One region of the Geobacillus sp. WSUCF-018B genome, then DNA from elsewhere that is predicted to be linked to it. Evidence: riboswitches for the same ligand, from Rfam matches in the RefSeq annotation. Region 1 holds a riboswitch; each other region holds the start of a gene.

Evidence for each region. Region 1 has a riboswitch for S-adenosylmethionine ahead of CV944_RS11175 (bifunctional homocysteine S-methyltransferase/methylenetetrahydrofolate reductase). Riboswitches for the same ligand answer to the same signal wherever they lie in the genome.
Region 2: linked by a shared signal. The riboswitch ahead of CV944_RS11430 (hypothetical protein) and the one ahead of CV944_RS11175 (bifunctional homocysteine S-methyltransferase/methylenetetrahydrofolate reductase) in region 1 are both predicted to bind S-adenosylmethionine.
Region 3: linked by a shared signal. The riboswitch ahead of CV944_RS08365 (phosphoadenylyl-sulfate reductase) and the one ahead of CV944_RS11175 (bifunctional homocysteine S-methyltransferase/methylenetetrahydrofolate reductase) in region 1 are both predicted to bind S-adenosylmethionine.
Region 4: linked by a shared signal. The riboswitch ahead of mtnW (2,3-diketo-5-methylthiopentyl-1-phosphate enolase) and the one ahead of CV944_RS11175 (bifunctional homocysteine S-methyltransferase/methylenetetrahydrofolate reductase) in region 1 are both predicted to bind S-adenosylmethionine.

Annotation. Positions count from the first base shown of each region.
Region 1 covers NZ_PIJF01000035.1:4,723-9,978, reverse strand. Annotated here, with positions in the region: gene CV944_RS11195 (ABC transporter substrate-binding protein) at 1-976, opposite strand, end outside; gene CV944_RS11190 (ABC transporter permease) at 977-1,780, opposite strand; gene CV944_RS11185 (ABC transporter permease) at 1,777-2,586, opposite strand; gene CV944_RS11180 (ABC transporter ATP-binding protein) at 2,583-3,641, opposite strand; gene CV944_RS17315 (hypothetical protein) at 3,702-3,854, shown strand; SAM riboswitch class I at 3,923-4,024, shown strand; gene CV944_RS11175 (bifunctional homocysteine S-methyltransferase/methylenetetrahydrofolate reductase) at 4,094-5,256, shown strand, end outside.
Region 2 covers NZ_PIJF01000036.1:12,536-17,791, forward strand. Annotated here, with positions in the region: gene CV944_RS11405 (helix-turn-helix domain-containing protein) at 1-1,040, opposite strand, end outside; gene hutG (formimidoylglutamase) at 1,045-2,013, opposite strand; gene CV944_RS11415 (PaaI family thioesterase) at 2,155-2,571, shown strand; gene CV944_RS11420 (PaaI family thioesterase) at 2,927-3,409, opposite strand; gene CV944_RS11425 (VOC family protein) at 3,510-3,893, opposite strand; gene CV944_RS11430 (hypothetical protein) at 3,909-4,232, opposite strand; SAM riboswitch class I at 4,314-4,415, opposite strand; gene opp4A (oligopeptide ABC transporter substrate-binding protein) at 4,477-5,256, opposite strand, start outside.
Region 3 covers NZ_PIJF01000022.1:1,708-6,963, forward strand. Annotated here, with positions in the region: gene CV944_RS08355 (low molecular weight protein-tyrosine-phosphatase) at 1-413, opposite strand, end outside; gene CV944_RS08360 (DUF1128 domain-containing protein) at 617-841, shown strand; SAM riboswitch class I at 970-1,076, shown strand; gene CV944_RS08365 (phosphoadenylyl-sulfate reductase) at 1,198-1,905, shown strand; gene CV944_RS08370 (sulfate permease) at 1,921-2,994, shown strand; gene sat (sulfate adenylyltransferase) at 3,026-4,186, shown strand; gene cysC (adenylyl-sulfate kinase) at 4,199-4,810, shown strand; gene cobA (uroporphyrinogen-III C-methyltransferase) at 5,227-5,256, shown strand, end outside.
Region 4 covers NZ_PIJF01000032.1:19,919-25,174, reverse strand. Annotated here, with positions in the region: gene CV944_RS10650 (1,2-dihydroxy-3-keto-5-methylthiopentene dioxygenase) at 1-477, opposite strand, end outside; gene CV944_RS10645 (methylthioribulose 1-phosphate dehydratase) at 507-1,139, opposite strand; gene mtnX (2-hydroxy-3-keto-5-methylthiopentenyl-1-phosphate phosphatase) at 1,136-1,798, opposite strand; gene mtnW (2,3-diketo-5-methylthiopentyl-1-phosphate enolase) at 1,795-3,036, opposite strand; SAM riboswitch class I at 3,114-3,222, opposite strand; gene CV944_RS10630 (pyridoxal phosphate-dependent aminotransferase) at 3,363-4,538, opposite strand; gene CV944_RS10625 (carbon-nitrogen family hydrolase) at 4,637-5,256, shown strand, end outside.

The DNA.
Region 1 (5,256 bases):
CCAAATCGGGGTAAAAGCGCCGATCGCCCGCGATGTCTTTTGGCAAATAGCGAAGCGCCGCGCGATTCGGCGTCGAATAGCCGACATACTCGGCGTTTTGCGCCGCGTGTTTCGGGTCGAGCATAAAATTGATAAACGCGTGCGCTCCTTCGATGTTTTTCGCTGTTTTCGGAATGACCATGTTGTCAAACCATAGGTTGGATCCTTCTTTCGGCACGACATAGTCGAGCTTGTCGTTTTCGGCGATGATTTCCGCCGCATCACCCGACCAGACGACGCCGATGGCCGCTTCTTCATTCACGAGAAGCAGCTTGATCTCATCGCCGACAATCGCCTTCACATTCGGCATGAGTCGATCGAGTTTCCGCTTTGCTTCTTGCAAATGGGCTTTGTTCGTGTCATTGAGGGAATAGCCGAGGCTGTTTAACGCCATCCCCATTACTTCGCGCGCTCCGTCGACAAGCAAAATTTGGTTTCGCAAACTCGGATCCCATAAGTCGTTCCAGCTTGTGATGGTCTTGCCGCCAAGCATCTCGCGGTTGTAGACGATGCCGACCGTCCCCCAAAAATACGGCACGGAATACCGGTTGTGCGGATCAAACGACAAGTTGAGGAACCGCGGCTCGATATATTGTAAATTCGGCAGCTTGTCGTGATCGAGCGGCAACAGCAAGTTTTCCTCGATCATTTTGCTGATGGCGTAATCGGACGGAACGGCGACATCAAACGTCGCCCCGCCTTGGGCGATTTTCGCCATCATCGCTTCGTTGGAATCGAATGTTTGGTAAATCACTTTCCACCCTGTCTCTTTTTCAAACTCCCGAATGAGCGCTGGGTCGATGTAATCGCCCCAGTTGTAAACGGTCACCGTTTTGCCTCCGCCGTACCCTTCCGCTTCGTTCAACCGGTGGGTGATGAACATGAGGACGAACGCGGCGATAAACACGGCCGCAAACCCTTGGACAAGCCGTCTCACCTACTTTCGCCCCCCTATCCCGTACATTCGGCCGCCTTTTTGGCTGAGCACGTAATAACCGATGACAAGCAGCATCGTAAATAAAAATAGCAGCGTCGACAGCGCATTGATCGATAAGGAAATGCCCTGGCGCGCCCGCGAATAAATTTCCACCGACAGCGTCGAGAACCCATTTCCCGTGACAAAAAAGGTCACGGCAAAGTCATCGAGCGAATACGTAAGCGCCATGAAAAAGCCCGCCCATATGCTTGGCGCCAAAAACGGCAGCACCACACCGGACAGCACTTGCCAATGACTGGCTCCTAAATCTCTAGCCGCATCAATCAGCGTCGGGCTCATTTCCTCGAGTTTCGGCAGCACCATCAACACGACAATCGGCACGCTGAACGCGATATGAGACAACAGCACGGACGTAAAGCCGAGCTTGATGCCAGCGATTGTAAACAGCAGCAAAAACGAAGCGCCGATGATGACATCCGGACTGACGATCAGCACGTTGTTGAGGGCGAGAAGAGCGTTTTTCGTTCGCTGCCGCTTGACATAGTAAACGGCGAGCGCCCCGATGACCCCGAGTATCGTCGCGACCGCCGCCGACAGCAGCGCAATGACGATTGTATTCAAAACGATGATGAGCAAGCGGTCGTCGGACAGCACGTCGCGGTACCATTTAAACGTGAACGATTGAAAATCGTGCATCGCCCCGCCGCTGTTGAACGAATAATACATCAAATACACAATCGGCGTATACATCACGGCAAACACGACTAACAAGTACACACGTCCCCACCAATGCGTCCGTTTCATCGGCTTCCCTCTTTCCTTCCGGTTCCTGTCAGGACGACGATGACCGCCATCGCGATCATTAACACAACAGCGATCGTCGCCCCCATTCCCCAATCTTGGGTGACGAGGAAGTGCTGCTCAATGGCGGTGCCGAGCGTAATGACGCGGTTGCCCGCAATGAGGCGCGTAATCATAAACAGCGACAGCGCCGGGATAAACACCGCCTGGCAGCCGGCCTTCACCCCGCCAAGCGTGAGCGGGAAGACGACGCGGCGGAACGTCGTCCAAGCCGAAGCGCCCAAATCGCGGGCGGCATCGACAAGCGATGGCGGCAGCTCCTCCAGCGCGTTGAAAATCGGCAGCACCATAAACGGAATAAAAATGTACACCGACACAAAGACAAAACTGAAATCGGTGAACAACAGCTGCCGCGGCCCAACGCCCAGCGCTTTCAACAAAGCGTTGGCCAGCCCGTACGTGCCGAACAGCCCTAAAAACGCATACACCTTCAGCAGCAAATTCACCCACATCGGCAAAATAAGCAACAACAGCCATAGCTGCTTGTGCCGCGTCTTCGTCAGCCAATAGGCGGTCGGATAGCCGATGAGCAGCGACACAAGCGTGATTAAAAACGCATACCAAAACGAATACGCCATCATTTTCAAATAAATGGGCGTCCATACGGATTTATAGTTGGACAACGTCCAATGGCCGTCAAGATCCAAAAACGATTCATACACCAAAAAGACAATCGGGGCCACGACAAACAGCACAAGCCAAATGCCATAAGGGATTAAATACCAGTTCCGCCACGCCCGTTCCGTCATGCGTCCTCATCCTCCTTTTCGAGTCGCATGACGTGAATCGCTTCCGGTTCAAAACGAAGGCCGACCGTTTCCCCGACTTCGGCCTTTTTCGTCGAATGGACAAGCCATTCGTTGCCGTTTTCGTCATAGCCGCAAATTTCATAATGGACACCGCGGAATAAGAGCGAATCGACGCGGATGACGATCTGCCCGTCTTCCGGCGCCGCGAGCTCCAAATCTTCCGGGCGGATGACGACATCGACCGGTTCATTTGGCGCGAAGCCGCGGTCAACACACGCAAACTGTTTGCCGGCAAATTCGACGAGGAAATCGTCGATCATGCGCCCTGACAAAATGTTCGATTCGCCAATGAAATCGGCGACGAATCGATTGACAGGCTCGTCGTAAATGTCTTTCGGCGTCCCAAACTGCTGAATTTTTCCTTTATTCAGAACAAAAATGTAATCGGACATCGCCAATGCTTCTTCTTGATCATGCGTGACAAAAATGAACGTAATCCCTAAGCGGCGCTGCAATTCACGAAGTTCATACTGCATTTCCGTGCGCAGCTTCAAATCCAAGGCCGATAGCGGCTCATCCAAGAGCAAAACTTCTGGCTCATTCACAATCGCCCGCGCAATCGCGACGCGCTGACGCTGGCCGCCTGACATTTCTTGAATGCGGCGGCGCTCATAGCCGTCTAAGTTGACAAACCGAAGCGCTTCCCTCACTTTCTCGCGAATGTCGGTTTCTTTCATCTTTTTCACGCGCAAACCAAACGCAACGTTTTCAAACACATCGAGATGAGGGAACAACGCATAGTCTTGAAAAACAGTGTTGACTTGCCGTTTGTTCGGCGGGACGTTTTGAATCGGCTTTCCGTGGAAATAAATCGTTCCTTGCGTCGGTTCGATAAACCCGGCAATCAGCCGCAAAATCGTCGTCTTCCCGCACCCCGACGGTCCAAGCAGCGTATAAAACTTCCCGCGCTCCATCGCAAAACTGACATCATCCAGTACGGCTGCGCCGTCGTATTCCTTCGTCACTCGCTCGAAGCGGATGATTTCTCCGTTCACTTTCAGCCCCCCATCTTCTTGATGTTCACTATTCCTAATTAGAACATAGGAGAGTAGAAAGTGCAACGGAAAAATATGCTTTCCGCCATGTCGGCGACTAAAAAACAAAAAGCGGCTGACTATTCCGCAGAACAGCTTCCAATTTTGCCCGCAATGCGGAAAGCCGCTGTCTCATTGATCGTTTTTTCAAATTTCCTTGCTTCACCGTATTGAATAATTTCAAAAAATACATTAAATTATATAGTAATAGTCAAGACGAAATAAACAACCGCATACGGACATTCTTATCAAGAGAGGGGGAGGGACTGGCCCGGTGAACCCTCAGCAACCTGGCCGCGGCCAAGGTGCTAAATCCAGACAGGCAACAGCCTGGAAGATAAGAAGAAGCGAACGAAAAGTCTTCTTCTTAGAAGGCTTTTTTCTTTTACTACAACGAAATGGGGGAATCAAACGTGGGGCTGCTCGATGAGTTGAAACAACGCATTCTCATCGCCGACGGAGCGATGGGGACGCTTTTATATTCGCATGGCGTCGACCGTTGTTTTGAAGAATTGAATCTATCGAATCCAGACGAAATCATTCATATTCATGAAGCGTATATCGCGGCGGGCGCCGATGTCATTCAGACGAATACATACGGCGCCAACTATGTGAAACTCGCGCGCTACGGCTTGCAAGACGAGGTGCCGGCGATCAATCGCGCCGCTGTAAGACTGGCGAAGCAAGCAGCCAATGGGGGGGCGTACGTGCTCGGAACGATCGGAGGGCTGCGCACGTTAAACAAAAGTGTCGTACCGCTTGACGAAGTGAAGCGGACGTTTCGCGAGCAGCTGTTTGTGCTGCTTGCCGAAGGGGTTGATGGTGTGCTGCTGGAGACGTATTACGATTTGGAAGAGTTGGAGACGGTGCTTGCCATCGCGCGCAAAGAGACGGACTTGCCGATTATCGCCCATGTGTCGCTCCATGAAGTCGGCGTTTTGCAAGACGGCACGCCGCTCGCGGACGCCCTTAGCCGCCTGGAGGCGCTCGGGGCCGATGTTGTCGGGCTCAACTGCCGGCTTGGTCCGCACTATATGATTCAGTCGCTTGAGGAAGTGCCCCTGCCCAATCGCGCATTTTTGTCGGCGTATCCGAACGCGAGCCTCCCGGATTACCGCGACGGCCGGCTTGTCTATGAAACGAACGCGGAATATTTTGAAGAGGCGGCCAAAGCGTTCCGCGATCAAGGGGTGCGCTTGATCGGCGGGTGCTGCGGCACGACGCCGAAACATATTGAGGCAATGGCAAAGGCGCTCGCCGACCGGACGCCGGTGACGGAAAAAACGGTGAAGCGGCGCACGGCATCTGTATCGGTGCAAGCCGATCGGCCCGCGCCGACTCCGCTTCCCGAGCTCGCCCGCACGCGCCGCTCGGTCATTGTCGAACTCGATCCGCCGAAGCAACTCGGCATTGACAAGTTTCTCGCTGGGGCGAAAGCGCTCCATGACGCTGGCATCGACGCGCTGACGTTAGCTGACAACTCACTTGCCACGCCGCGCATCAGCAACGCCGCCGTCGCCACGATCGTGAAAGAGCGGCTCGGCGTCCGCCCGCTCGTGCATATTACGTGCCGCGA
Region 2 (5,256 bases), on a different contig from region 1:
TCTTGAAAAATGCGCATATACTCCCGCTCGGTTCCGCCGCGGTCAAGGCCGTATGTTTTCATAAACCGGCGGATTTGCGCCAAGATGCTCGTCAGCCGCGTCCGCACCATCTCCGGGCTCGGAAACGGCGGCTTCCAATGGGAGAATTCGCGCCGCAGCCATCGCTTCACCCCTTCATGGTCGAACCGCTCGAGCATCTCGATCCATTGCCGCTGCTCCTCGGGCGTCAAAAAGGGATCGAGCTCACGCCACTGTTCGTATTCCGAAGCGGGAGCGATCACTTGGCGATAGCCAATGAAAAACGTCGTCTCCAGCAACCGGCGGGCCGCTTGGTATTGCCCGCGCACCGTTTTCCGACCATCAGGCGGCATCACGACAACCGCGAGCGGCTCATGATGCTCCTCTTCCCAATCGCGCAACAGCTTCCACGCCTCTTCTTTCCCGTCGCCCGGCAAATCGGGAAGCAGGCAAACCGCCATATGGGTGAGCGGCAATACGCGCGCCCGTCCGCGAAACGGATAGCTCGTTAAAAAGCGGATCACTTCCCGAGACAAGGCAGGCTGTTCCGCCTGCACAAGCCATACATGCGCGGAGGCCGCGGAAGGAAAATCGCAAAACAAGGAGCGGTAATCGTCGTGATGGGCGTCCAATCCCGCCGGCAAGCCTGGGCGTCCCGGGGAACGCGACGCCGCCGCCCGCAGCGCCTGCTTCAGCCTGGCGGGCTCAAGCGGCTTCACAAGCAAATCGACGCATTGCCAGTCGATGGCTTGTTTCGCCCGCGCAAACGTCGCCTCGGCCGTTGCGGCAATCACGCGTTGGCAAAACAAGCGGACGTGGGATGTCGCCTTCGACCATCGTTCATACGGAATCATATCCAGTTCGACGTACAATAGCTCCGGCGCCTCCCTCTCCAAGACGGCCATCATCTCCTCCACGGTGGCTGCCGTATACACCCGCTCAATCGGCAAGGAATACGCGGACACGAGCCAGCGGATCGCTTCCCGTTCTTTGTCATCCCGTTCGGCAATGACCAATTTCACGTTCTCACCGCCTTGGCTGCAAGCGTTGAAAATGAAGGAGCGCCTCCATGCAAAAGGCGGCCGCCAACGCCACCGTTTTTCCGCCTTCATCCCAGAGTGGATTGACTTCGCAAAGATCGACGCTGATCGTTTTCGGATGAGAAACGATTCGGCGGACGAGAGCGCGCACTAGCGACGGAGCGAGTCCAAACGGCGACGGCGCGCTCACCCCCGGCGCGGCAGCCGCGCTGATGGCGTCCATGCAAATGGTCAACATCACGGCATCGTGATGAGCGGCAAATTCCTCGATTTGTTCATAGGCGGCCTCGATCGGCCCTGCGGTCAGCTCGTCTTCAAGCATGTACCGGCAGCCGTACGTCTCGGCCGCCGCAAACAGCGCCGCCGTGTTGCCAAGCCGCTGAATGCCGAGGCAGAAGTAACGGACCCGTTCGTCTTGATCCAATATTTGCCGAAACATCGTCCCGGACGTCGGCCCGTCATCGTACGGGCGCAAGTCGAAATGGGCGTCAATGTTGAGGATGCCAAGGCGGGCTTCGGGCCCGAGCGCTTCGCGAACGCCCAAGTAATGGCCGTACGCCGTCTCATGGCCGCCGCCGATCACGATAGACGCCATCCCGTTTTTCAGCAGGCGGGCGACCGCCTTCCCAAGTTCAGTCTGGCTTTGTTCGAGCCGTTCATCGACGCAAACGACATCGCCTGCGTCATAGACAACGACCCCTTCCGGAAGATGCCAAGGCAGCCGGGCCAGCGCCGCTTTGACGGCGGCCGGCGCCTCTTTCGCCCCTTGGCGGCCTTGGTTGCGGCGCACTCCTTCGTCGCACGCAAACCCGATGAATGCCGCCGCTCGTTCCACCGTCTCCAATGGCTGCGACAAATCGAGCAAGCGAATGCGCTGATGAAGACGAAACGCCTGCTCATCGCTCACGCTGTCAATCCGTCCCGTCCAACGGCCGGCGTCTGGCGGTTGATACATGAGACCATCTCCTTTCCATCATCAGCTGCTTGTTTCTTTCGCCACAGCTTTGCCGTTCTCCTCCTCATGCACGCGAAAAGAGGAAATCGCCGCCGTTTGGCGAATAAAAAAACATGATTGACAACAGAAAGGGTGTTCCACATGAAGCCAATGACCAACTTGCACGCTGTCATCGCCGGTCAAAGCGCGCCGCCCCCATGCGACGAAACGCTCGGCGTCCGCCTGACGGAAGCCCGAGACGGCTATGCGAAAGGCGTATGGACGATCAGCGAATCGCTGCTCAACGGCAACGGGGTGATTATGGGCGGGTTCGTCGGGGCGGCGGCGGACATTCTCATGGCGTATGCGGTGACGACCTTGCTTCGCGATGACCAGCTGCACGCGTCCATCAACTTGCAGACGACGTTTCACCGCCCAGCGGCGGCTGGAGAAGCCGAAATCGAGGCGCGGGTGGAAAAGTTCGGGAAAACCGTCGCCTATGTAACCGCCATCGTGCGGCAAAACGGCAAAGAGGTGGCGAGCGCCACGTCGTCGGTGCTGATCATGGACAAACCGTGAAGGTGATGGATCTCCAAAAGGCGTTTTTGCGCATGCTCGTTCTCCTTGGATTCGACGAGGCCAAACAGCAGCTGCTGTTGTTGTTTTGAAACGCATGGAAAGCGATGATCAGAGGAATCCGAGAAAACCGGTGAAAAACGATGATGTTCGCCAAATCGGTGGTTTTGTTGAAAAAGGAGAACCAATTTCACAAGGTTTCCCCACTTGAGAAGAGGCGTTGTCGAGTTGCCTTTTTCGTGACATCATCAGTCCTCAATGGCGAAACGAGGTGAGGCGCAGCCGTTTTCGACCAGTTGCCAAGCGCCGGAGAAAGCGCTGTCAAAAACAGCCGCTCTCCGGCGCCTTTTGTTGCTTGTTACCCACGGACAAACGTTTTCGGCATTACGACGGCGACGACTTGCCCGCGGGCGCACAGTTCGCCGTTGGCGAACACTTCGGTGTCCACTTTCCATTTTTTCGGATGAATCTCCGTCACAGTGCCGACGGCGACAAGCGGCACTCCATGCGGCGTCGGCTTGACGAAATCGACGTGAAGCGACGCAGTAACAAAGCGCGGCGGCGTTTCCCCGCTTCCCGGCTCATGGCCGTTTTTCCGATGCAAGGCAAGCGCCGCCGACCCGGTGCCATGGCAGTCGATGAGCGAGGCGATCAGCCCGCCGTACACAAACCCAGGGATCGCCGTATGTTCCGGGCGCGGCGTGTAGACGGTCACCGTTTTGTCCCCGTCCCAGCCGGTGCGGAAATGATGGCCTTGCTCATTCAGCCGTCCGCAGCCATAGCACCAGGCAAATTCATCCGGGTAGTCGTCTTGAATGGCGTGGATAACTTGCGGCTCCATCTGTTCTCCTCCTCTCCCCTTTACCTATACGCGGTGCACTCCCTATTTTCCTTCTTGCACGGCAAAAGGCGGCCATACCGATGGCCGCCTTCCCCTTCGTTCATTGCGCCGGCTCGTAAAACTCGATCCATTCGCCGTCCGGGCCAAGGAAAAATAAGTATTTCGCCCCGTTTGGGAGCGTTGTAATCTCCTCCCACACAAGCGGGACGCCGAGCGACTGAAGCCGTTCTTTTTCCTGCTCGATGCCTTCGACCGTAAACGCCACGTGGTGCACTTTTCCTTCCGTCGGCAAGTTCGGGTTGTATCCTTCGATCAGCTCGACGATGATCGAGCCGTCAATCCCTAAAAACGCCAGTTTCATCGTTCCGTTCGTATGAATCATTTCGTCAAGCAACTCCAGGCCGACGACGTTTTGGTAAAATGCCTTTGATGCCTCGATGTCTTTTACTTGAATGCCGACATGCTCAAATTTTTTGACTGCCATTCGTCCTCTTCCTTTCTATGACTCCATTAACCATACAGCTTGTAAATACGGCGTCATCCGCATTGGAAAAACCCCTTTTTTCCCAAGCTCTGTCCATATGTAGCGATCAAGGGCGTACGGTCCGTCCGCCTTCCATTCGTCCGCCTCGCTGTCGGTCAACAACACTGAAAAGGTTGTCCCTTGCGCTTTCCCATACAAGTGGGTATATCCGCCCCCGCGGTCGACATAAACCGCCGCTTCAGGGTCAAACCGAATCAGCTCCGCCTGCACGCAGCGCATGACATGAACGGCGAACGCAGCGGCACGGAGATGAGCGGCCATGCAAGCTCGGATCGACATGTCCCTCTTCACTATTTCCCCCTTCACCCCCTATCGACAAAAACCCCTTTCGCCTCGGAATGATGCGAAAGGGGGCAGCCGTTCTTATCATCCAAAGCGAGACCGCTTTGCGGGTGTTAGCACCTTGCCGGCAGGTTGCTGTGGGGTCATCAAGCCCGTTCTCTCGCCCACTCTTGATAAGACGTATGATCATTTGTCTTTCATGTTACCATATCGAATCCCATAGAAGCAATCGCTTTTTTGTTTATTCCGCCACTTCTGGCTGCTCGGACGTGACGCCGACATCTTTCCACGTCAGCTTCGAGCTCGGGTCAACCGTAAAGTTGGCGACACGGTTGTTGACCGCATAGATGGCGGAACGATACAACGTTGGGATGACCGGCACTTCTTCGTTCATTAGCTTTTGCCACTCGCTGTAAATTTTCCGGCGATACTCCTTATCAAACGCCTGCTCGGAATGGCCTTTTTCTAGCAGCTCATCATTTTTCTCGTTCACCCAACGCGAGTAGTTGAACATGACGTTGCGGCCGTACAATCCGTACGGGTCGACGTCCGTTCCAGTTCCCCAAGCGGCGGCGTAGACATCCACTTTCGGATCGTCTTTTTCGACCATATCGTAGAAGGAGTTGAACTCCGCCAAGCGTCCGTCCACAAGTTGGACATCGAGGCCCACATCTTTCCAGCATTGCATATAAAATTTGGCCAGCGGTTCAGCGATGTCCCCACCGCTCATCGCCAAGAAGTTGACCTTGAATTTTTTGCCGTTTGGATCTTCGCGGAGGCCATCGCCATCCACATCTTTATATCCCGCTTCATCCAGCAATTGTTTCGCTTTTTCCGGATTGTACGTATACCCTTTGATGGAACTGTCATGATAGCCCGGGAACGACGGCGGAATGAGCGTGTTCGCCGGGAAGCGCAAACCATGATACAGGCGGTCGGCCACCTCTTGGTTGTTGATGGCGTACGCCATGGCTTGGCGCAGTTTTTTGTTTTGGAATTTCGGATTGTCCATTACGTTTTC
Region 3 (5,256 bases), on a different contig from region 1:
AGGCGGTACACTTCGGCAAAATTCCCGGTATAATACGGATCCGGCACATCGTCTTTTTCCCGATCCGGGACAAAATCAAGCAGCCGGGCGATCACCGCCGGCGAATTCGGCCCGGCGAGCCGGCGCAAATCGCTCAAATTGGCGGCGTCCATGGCGATGATGTAATCAAATTCCTCCAAGTCGCGGCGCCCGACTTGCCGGGCGCGGATGCCGGAATAGTCAATGTCGTTTTCACTCAAAATCCGCCTTGTCCCCTCATGCGGCGGCTCCCCGACATGCCAGCTGCCCGTTCCCGCTGAATCAACGACAATCTGTCCGTCAAGCCCCCGTTCGTTCACCAAATGACGGAATACCGCTTCCGCCATCGGCGAACGGCAAATGTTGCCGAGGCAAACAAACAACACTTTGACCATCGAAGCAGCCACTCCTTTCCATCCCGTCTTCTTGGCATTAGTTTTCCCTTTTCATCCAAGCGCTTGATAGCCGCTTTCTAGCAGCTCGTGCACATGCACCTATATTTTACCACCTAACGCTGGCGCGGACTATATTGCCTCTCCCCTTTTTCACCGCCGGTGTGGTACAATACATGATAACCTGCCACGAAAGGAGCGAAACCATGGATTTATCGAAACCGTCCGCAGAAAACGTCGAATATATCGTTGAACAGCTGAAGAAAAAATTAAAAGTGCTCAATTTTGATGCGATTAAGCCGGCCCATTTTTCCGAGGCATGGTATGACGAACTGAAAGACATTTACGACATGGTCATGAAGCGTGAAACGTTCAGTCCAAGCGAAATACAGGCCATTGTTGAGGAGCTCGGAAGCCTGCGCAAGCGGTAATCCTCTCCTTCCGTCACCGGATGGAAGCATCGCGAAGCTGCCTATGTATATAAAAAAATTCCTATCGAAAAACTAGGATTGACATTAGCGCCAATTGTGTTAAAATTTTAATCAATATAAATTACATACGCTTATCAAGAGCGGGGGAGGGACTGGCCCGATGAACTCCGGCAACCTGCCGCGTTTGGCAAGGTGCTAATTCCAGCAAAATGGGATCCATTTTGGAAGATAAGGCGTCCCTCGTTCTTCCGCTCTTTCCGAAATGGAAGGGGCGTTTTTATCGCCAGGCTGCCCGTTGCCGGATGAATATCCGACTAATTATGTTGATTTTCTTTGTTTTTAAGGAGGGGGAAACGATGCTCACATATGACCAATGGGAAACGGCCGAAAAACCGTCTTTTCCGTCCGATGATGAAACGAAAGGGGCGTTGGCTGTCCTTGCTTGGGCGTACCGCGAATACGGCGATGACATTGTCTATGCGTGCAGTTTCGGCATTGAAGGGATTGTGCTCATTGATTTGATTTCCCAAGTCAAGCCGGATGCGGAAATCGTCTTTTTGGATACAGGGCTGCATTTCCAAGAGACGTACGACACGATCGCGAACGTACAGGAAAAATACCCGTCGCTCCGCATCGTGATGAAACAGCCGCACTTGACGCTGGAGGAGCAGGCTGCACAGTTCGGCGATGAACTATGGAAACGCGATCCGAACAAATGCTGTGAGTTGCGCAAAGTCATTCCGCTGCGGGAAGTCTTGACCGGAGTCACCGCCTGGATTTCCGGCTTGCGCCGCGAACAGTCGCCGACGCGGCGCCATGTCGAGTACATCAATAAAGACGACAAATTCCGCTCCATTAAAGTGTGCCCGCTCATTCATTGGACGTGGAAAGACGTTTGGAATTACGTATATAAACACGGTCTTCCGTACAACGTGCTCCATGACCGGGGCTACCCGAGCATCGGCTGCGCCCCGTGCACAGCGCCGGCATCGGATCCGAACGATTTGCGCTCCGGGCGCTGGGCCGGCCAGGGGAAAACGGAGTGCGGGCTCCATCTCACATAAGGGGAGAACAACGATATGCTCCTTGCCATTGCCTTTATTGTGTCCTTTTTCTTCGCCATGAACATCGGGGCGAACGGCGCGGCCGCCTCGATGGGTGTCGCGTACGGGTCGGGCGCCATTCCGAAAAAGTCGATGGCCCTCCTTCTTTGCGGCATCGGCGTGTTTCTCGGCAGCCTCGGCGGCGGAGAAGTAGTGAAAACGATCGGGTCGGGCATTATTCCGTCTTCGATCCTCACCGTCAAAATCGTCGTCATCATTTTAACGGCGGCGGCCATTTCACTTTTTGCGGCGAACATCATGGGCATTCCGCTCTCGACGAGCGAGATCACCGTCGGATCAGTCGTCGGCGTTGGCATCGCCTATCAGGCGTTGTACTTTCATAAGCTGCTGTTTATCGTGTCGGTATGGATCGTGATCCCGATCGTCGCCTTTTCGTTTACGCTGGCTGTCGGCAAATGGTTTTTGGCGCTCAAGCGAAAATATCCGCAGCTTGAACAAGGGCGCTGGCAAAAAACATTCATGGCCTTGCTCGTTGTCACCGGCTTTCTCGAGGCGTTTTCCGCCGGCATGAACAATGTGGCCAATGCCGTCGGGCCGCTCGTCGGCGCCGGGCTGATGGCGGTCGGGCCGGCAACTATCTTCGGCGGCTTGTTTGTCGCTGCCGGCGCCCTGTTGCTTGGGCATCGCGTGTTAGAAACAAACGGAAAGAAAATTACAAACTTCTCCCCGTTTGAAGGAAGCGCCATTTCCGGCACGGGAGCCGTGCTCGTCATCATTTCGTCGCTGTTTGGTTTGCCTGTTCCGCTTACGCAGATTACGACATCGGCGATCATCGGCATCGGCACGGCGAAAAGCGGGATGTCGATTTGGCAAAAGCGGATTGTCGTGCAACTGTTGAAAGTGTGGTTTGTTTCGCCAATATTTTCCCTTGTCATTTCGTACAGCCTTGTGAAACTGTTGCTTGACAGCGATGTTTACACGGTGATTGCCATCTTCAGCGTCTGCCTGGCGACGCTTGGCGTCATCAGCTTAAAAAAAACAGTCGCCGAAGAAGAGCGTTCGCTTCATGAACATGGCGGCGGCATTTAATGAACATCTATCAATCTAGGAGGTTATGAACATGAGTTTGAGCATTCCGCATGGCGGCACATTGATCAACCGTTGGAATCCGGATTACCCAATCGATGAAGCAACGAAAACGATCGAGCTGTCCAAAGCCGAACTAAGCGACCTTGAGCTGATCGGCACAGGCGCCTACAGCCCGCTCACCGGGTTTTTAACGAAAGCCGATTACGATGCGGTCGTAGAAACGATGCGCCTCGCTGATGGCACTGTCTGGAGCATTCCGATCACGCTGGCGGTGACGGAAGAAAAAGCGAGTGAACTCGCTGTCGGCGATAAAGCGAAACTCGTTTATGGCGGCGACGTCTACGGCGTCATTGAAATCGCCGATATTTACCGCCCGGATAAAACGAAAGAAGCCAAGCTCGTCTATAAAACCGATGAACTCGCTCACCCGGGCGTGCGCAAGCTGTTTGAAAAACCAGATGTGTACGTCGGCGGAGCGGTTACGCTCGTCAAACGGACCGACAAAGGCCAGTTTGCTCCGTTTTATTTCGATCCGGCCGAAACGCGGAAACGATTTGCCGAACTCGGCTGGAATACCGTCGTCGGCTTCCAAACGCGCAACCCGGTTCACCGCGCCCATGAATACATTCAAAAATGCGCGCTTGAAATCGTGGACGGCTTGTTTTTAAACCCGCTCGTCGGCGAAACGAAAGCGGACGATATTCCGGCCGACATCCGGATGGAAAGCTATCAAGTGCTGCTGGAAAACTATTATCCGAAAGACCGCGTTTTCTTGGGCGTCTTCCAAGCTGCGATGCGCTATGCCGGTCCGCGCGAAGCGATTTTCCATGCCATGGTGCGGAAAAACTTCGGCTGCACGCACTTCATCGTCGGCCGCGACCATGCGGGCGTCGGCAACTATTACGGCACGTATGATGCGCAAAAAATCTTCTCGAACTTTACGGCCGAAGAGCTTGGCATTACACCGCTCTTTTTCGAACACAGCTTTTATTGCACGAAATGCGAAGGCATGGCATCGACGAAAACATGCCCGCACGACGCGCAATATCACGTTGTCCTTTCTGGCACGAAAGTCCGTGAAATGTTGCGCAACGGCCAAGTGCCGCCGAGCACATTCAGCCGTCCGGAAGTGGCCGCCGTTTTGATCAAAGGGCTGCAAGAACGCGAAACGGTCACCCCGTCGACACGCTAAAGGAGGAGCGAGATGAGCACGAATATCGTTTGGCATCATACATCGGTGACAAAAGAAGATCGCCGCCAACGCAACGGCCATCATAGCGCCGTCCTTTGGTTCACGGGGCTGTCCGGCTCCGGCAAATCGACGGTGGCGAACGCCGTCTCCAGACGGCTGTTTGAGCTTGGCATTCAAAATTACGTTCTCGATGGCGACAATATCCGCCACGGGCTCAATAAAGACCTCGGCTTTTCCGCCGCCGATCGGACAGAAAACATCCGCCGCATCGGCGAAGTCGCCAAACTGTTTGTCGACAGCGGCCAGTTCGTGTTAACGGCATTCATTTCGCCGTTTGCCGAAGACCGGGCGCTCGTCCGCCGCTTAGTCGAAGAAGACGAGTTTATCGAAATTTACGTCAATTGCCCGCTTGAAGAATGCGAAAAGCGCGATCCGAAAGGGCTGTATCAAAAAGCGCGCCGCGGGGAAATCCGCGAATTCACCGGCATCGATTCTCCGTATGAAGCGCCGGAAGCGCCGGAGCTGACCATCGAAACGCATCGTTATTCGGTGGACGAATGTGTCGAGCAAGTGCTCGCGTATTTGCGGGAGCGCGGATTCATCCCCGCATCGGAAACCCATTAACGATACCGTGTCTCCCACTCGAAAAAAGAGTGGGAGACGATTTTACAAAGTCGTTTTCATGCCACGGCCAGGCCGTTTACAATGAAATTCAACGGAACACGAGTGTTGATTATCCATTACTTTACTTAAAAACACAGAATCATATGGCTGAACACAAGCTTTTCTGCCTCTTCCCACGAACAAGAACGCCGGCGGGCAAATGTCATTTGCCTGCAAAGCGTTCATTGTTCGAGGAGGGCATGCTGTACGCATGCCCAGTCGGCACGGCAAGCGAACTGCTTGCCGACTACGGCAGAAAAGCTAGGAATAGAGCGATATCAACTGGTTTTTAATGGTTAATCAATACGCCCGTCAACGGAACGTTTGCGCTGCTGCCGGCAGCTGACGGGATCACGACAGAAAGGGCTGAAACAACGATGGGGAAAGTATATTTGGTCGGGGCCGGC
Region 4 (5,256 bases), on a different contig from region 1:
GCGGACGGCTACGACTTGGCGGTCGTCCATGAGCGTAAAGTAGTGCGGATTCCCTTCCGGCACGGAAATGACATCGCCGGCTTCCAGCTCGACGTCAAAATAGCCGGTCTCTTTGTCGCCTTTGATAATGAAAATGCCATGGCCGGCCGTAATGGCGCGCACTTCGTCTTCCGTATGGATGTGCACTTGTTCAAATTTTTTCAGCAGTTCATCCAAGTTCGGCGTCGCATCGGACAGAGCGACGATATCCCATGTTTTGTAGCCGCGGCGCGCCGCCAAGTCTTCAATTTCGTCTTTGAACGTCGCTAAAATTTCATTTTTTTCTTCATCTGTCAGAACATATTTATCGCGCAAATGCTCCGGCAGTTTCGTGATGTCCCAATGTTCATACAACACCCCTTGACTGTTCAAAAACGCGCGCACATTGTCTTCTCCTTCAATCACTTGGCCCGTTTTTCTCACTTTGATGACGGCCATGTCAAAATCCCCCTTCTAAAAGATGTATATTAGCCAACCGGCAGGCCGGCCCGTTGCAAAAGCAGCCGCTTCACCTGCCAGCTGAACAAAAACTCCCACGCTTCCAAATGTTTTTTCGCTTCAAACGCCGTTCGTCCCCAGACGGTAATGCCGTGGTTGTGGATCAACACGGCGCCGGCGTCGCCATGAACATGGTTCGCAAACTCCCGAGCCAGCGTCGGGATGTCGGCGTCATTGTTAATGATCGGGATGCGCACTGCGGCGTTTTCTTCCCAAATGCCAAACGCCTTGATGATTTCCTGGCCGGAAAAGACTGCTTCCCCGTTTGACGCATACAGTTCAGAAATCAAATTGTTGTCCACGGTATGAACGTGCAAGACGCAACCGGCGTTTGTGCGGTTGTAAATTTCCACATGCAGCAGCGTCTCCGCTGATGGCTTTAAATGTGTTTTCTCCGCTGGTCGGCCGGCAGCGTCAACGAGCAAGAAGTCCTCATCCGTTTGCTTCCGCTTATCCTTGCCGCTCGCTGTCACCAAAAACGTCAACGGGTCGTCCGTCACTTTGATCGACAAATTGCCGCTTGTTGCGAAAAACCAATCGCGGGCGGCGAGCTCGGCTTTCACTTCCGCAAGCTCGTTCCACTTTTTCACGACGATGCTCATACGATCACCTCCATTCGCTGCAACGCATCCATCACGTCAAAAAACGTCGCAAATGGCGCGTGCGGCAGGTCAAGCTCTTGACATTTTTCAAGCAGAAAATCGCGCGCCAGCACATAGTCGGCTTGCCTGGCCACCGCCAAGTCGGTGATCGAATCGCCGATGACGACGTGATACCCGTCCGGGCGGGCAAGCCTGCGCAATAGCGACGGCTTGCAGCAGCCGCAGCCGTTTTGGCACCGGCTGTCACATGCATGCGGCCATGTGATGCGGATCGTCTCACCGCTGAAATCGGAGCCGTTGCAAAAAATTCGCTCCGGTTCAATGAGCCCTTCAAGCAGCGGATAGACGAAAAAGTCGATGCCGCCGCTCACGATATAGAGCGGGATGCTTTGCTCTTTTGTCCATGCGACAAACTCGCGGAACCCTTCGCGCAAGCGGGCGGTGCTAAGCAAAAAGTCAACAATCTCCCCTTTCAGCGCTGACGGAAGAAGCGAAAACATTTTTCCGACGCCTTCCTGAACGGAGATGCGCTGGGCGAGAATGTCGTCCTTTAGCGCCTCCCACTCCGGCGGGGCGAACTGTTTCATAATCGCGATGATGTTGTCGTTTTCCGTGATCGTGCCGTCAAAATCGCAAAAAAGAACGAGTTGTTTCGTCATGCTTCCACCTCAATAGCGCCCCAGCGGTCGATCGCCTTTTGCAGCGCCTCGTTGTCTTTCGCCGCTTCACGAAGCGGACGGCCGACCAGCGCTGCGTCGATGGCGGCGCGAAACGCCTTTCCGCCGCCGATCGCCCCGTCCGGGTGGCCGTGGATGCCGCCGCCGGCGTTGACGACGCTGTCAAGGCCAAAATCGCGGACAAGGAGCGGCACCAAGCCCGGATGGATGCCGGCCGATGGCACTGGAAACGCCCGGGCAAACGGCTCTTGTTCATCGGTCAGCGCCCTTGCGATGCCAAGCGCCTGCTCACGCTCCAAGGCGACGCTGCCGTACGGCGACGGGAACAGGACAAAGTCGGCGCCGGCGAGCCGCAAAAGCTTTCCAAGCAAGAGCGACGGGGCGACGCCGTAAAACTCCGACGGCGTGATCGCGCCGCTGAACGCCGGGTGGGCCATGATCGGAACGGAAATCTCTTCATCTTCCCGCAACCCTTGCAGGACGTCCAATCCATAGGCGAACACGTTGAACAACAGCACATCGGCGCCAAGCTCAGCCGCCCGTTTCGCTTTTTCTTTCAGTTCAAACGTTTTGCCGGTCAAGTTGACGGCATACAGCGTCCGCTTGCCTGTTTGTTCGTACACCTCTTCGAGCGCCGCTTTGCCTTCTGTAATGCGCTTCGCAAATGGCAGACGATCGCTGTCAAACAAAATTTCGTCATCTTTGACCAAGTCAACGCCGCCAAGCGCTTGCTTTTTCAACTCTGATGTCAAATACGCCAAATCGCGGCCGACGATGCCTTTGAAAATGCTCATCAACAGCGGGCGGTCGTACACTCCGACCTTTTCGCGAATGCCGGCGATGCCAAAGCGCGGCCCCGGAAACTGCCGCTTCCATTCTTCCGGAAATGCCAAATCAAGCAACCGCACTTCCCCGTCAAGCGACAGCTTGCCGAACGTCGTCACCAACAATGCTGGCAAATCGGCGCTGAAGTTGACGGTCGGGTAAGCGATTTTGACGATTGCCCGCTTCAACCGCTTGCCGAAATAGGCGTTTACCCGCTCGCTCTCGCCAAGCTCTTCGATCGCAACGACTTCCCCTTTATGCTTGCGAAGCTGGTCTTGCTCTAGCTGCGGCAAGTCGGTCCATGTGCCGACTGTCAAGCCGAGCGCGATTCCTTCCGCCTTTTGGCGAATATCGTGTTCATCATGAAGCAAATACGTCGCAATGACTGCACTCATCGTCCATCCCTCTTTCAATATATGGCGAAATAAAAAAGCCCCTTCCTAAGAAGAGGCGTCATTCATTCATGGCGCTCTTCTTATCTCCCAGCGTTTCCGCTGCAAGAATTAGCACCGTGCTTAGCGTACGCCAAGCCGGTTGCCGGGCTTCATTGGGCTCGTCCCTCCGCCTGCTCTTGATAAGAAAGCCTGCTCGTTTATGCACTTGTCAAACGATTGGCAAATTTACTTTGAATTATGACAGCCTTTGCCGCCGTTGTCAATCATTTTTTTCAAAACAGCCTGGTCAACGTTGTCCCGTCAACGGTTCATTGCCGCTCTTTTTTTCAAAACAATCCGAGCCGGCCGATCCGCTCCGCCGCTTCGCGAAGCCGCGCTTCATCGGTCAACAATCCAACGCGCACATACCCTTCGCCGTGTTTTCCAAAACCGATGCCTGGGGCGACGGCGACGTGCGCCCGCTCAAGCAACAGATCGGCAAATTCGGCGGATGATGCGCCTTTTGGCAACGGAAGCCAGGCGAAAAATGATCCAGACGGCGCCGGCGCTTCCCAGCCGATCGCGCGCAAAGCATGAATAAACGTATTGCGGCGCGCCTCGTACAAGGCAATGAGCTCCGCGACGCAGTCTTGCGGGCCGAGGAGCGCAGCTGCCGCCGCTTCTTGGACGGCGCCGAACAAGCTGACGTACAAATGATCTTGCAACAACTCAATGGCACGGATGATCCGCTCATTGCCGACAGCGAACGCCACGCGCCAGCCGGCCATATTGTACGTTTTCGAGAACGTGTAGATTTCAACGCCAATGTCTTTCGCCCCGTCCACTTCTAGAAAGCTGACCGGCTTTTGGCCGTCAAAGCCGATCGCGCCATAGGCAAAATCGTGCACAACGGCTATGCCGTACTTTTCCGCAAACGCCACCGTTTCAGCAAAAAACTCCTTCGTCGCCGTCGCGCCGGTCGGGTTGTTCGGATAGTTTAAAAACATCAGTTTCGCCCGGTCGGCCGCCGCCCTGGGAATGGCCGAATAATCCGGCAGAAACCCATTCTCCGCGACAAGCGGCATCATTTCCATCCGCGCGCGGGCGAGCGCGATTCCCGACCAATAGTCCGGATAACCCGGGTCCGGGACGAGCACGACATCGCCCGGGTTGACGAGGCAAAGCGGCAGCTCGACAAGCCCGGCTTTGCCGCCGAACAAGATGGCGACCTCGCGGGCCGGGTCGATCGTCACCCCGTACTCGCGCGCGTAAAACGCCGCTACGGCTTCTTTCAAAAACGAGTAGCCTTGAAACGGCGAATATTTATGGTATTTTGGGTTCGCGGCTGCCTTCTGCATCGCTTCGACAATGTGCGCCGGCGTCGGCTGATCCGGATTGCCCTGCCCTAAGTTGATCACATCATAACCCGCCTTGATCTTCGCACCGACTTTCGCCACGAGCGAGGCGAAAAACTGCTTCGGCAGCTGTTCAAGCAGTTCGGAAAAGGGAAATTCGATCGTCATCGTCCACACCTTCTCAAAAATTCTTGAAATTCTAGTGCAACATCATATATCGTTAAAAGCAAAATGTAAAGAAAAATTTTTTTCCGAGGTGAACGCTCATGACGATCCGCATCGCCTGCCTGCAGCTTGACATTGCATTTGGCGATCCAGCAAAAAACGAACAGCAAGCCGAACAGGCCGTGGAATCCGCTGCCAAAGACGGCGCTGACATCATCGTGCTGCCAGAGTTATGGACGACCGGCTACGATTTGACGCGCCTGGATGAAATTGCCGACGAAGGCGCCGAACGGGCGAAGGCGCTCGCTTCCCGATTGGCGCAAACGTACGGCGTCCATTTCGTCGCCGGTTCGGTCGCCAAAAAAACAGCCGCCGGCGTGACAAACACGATGATCGTGGCCGACCGCCATGGCCAAATCGTCGGCGAATACAGCAAGCTTCACCTGTTCCAATTGATGGATGAACATTTGTATTTGCAGCCGGGAAACGAGCCAGGCTTGTTCTCGCTTGACGGGCTGCCGTGCGCTGGGGTCATTTGCTATGACATCCGATTTCCGGAGTGGATTCGCGCCCATGCGTTGGCCGGAGCGGAAGTGCTGTTTGTCGTCGCCGAATGGCCGCTTCCCCGCCTTCACCATTGGCGGACGCTCCTGATGGCGCGGGCGATTGAAAACCAATGCTATGTCGTCGCTTGCAACCGGGCCGGACGAGACCCGAACAA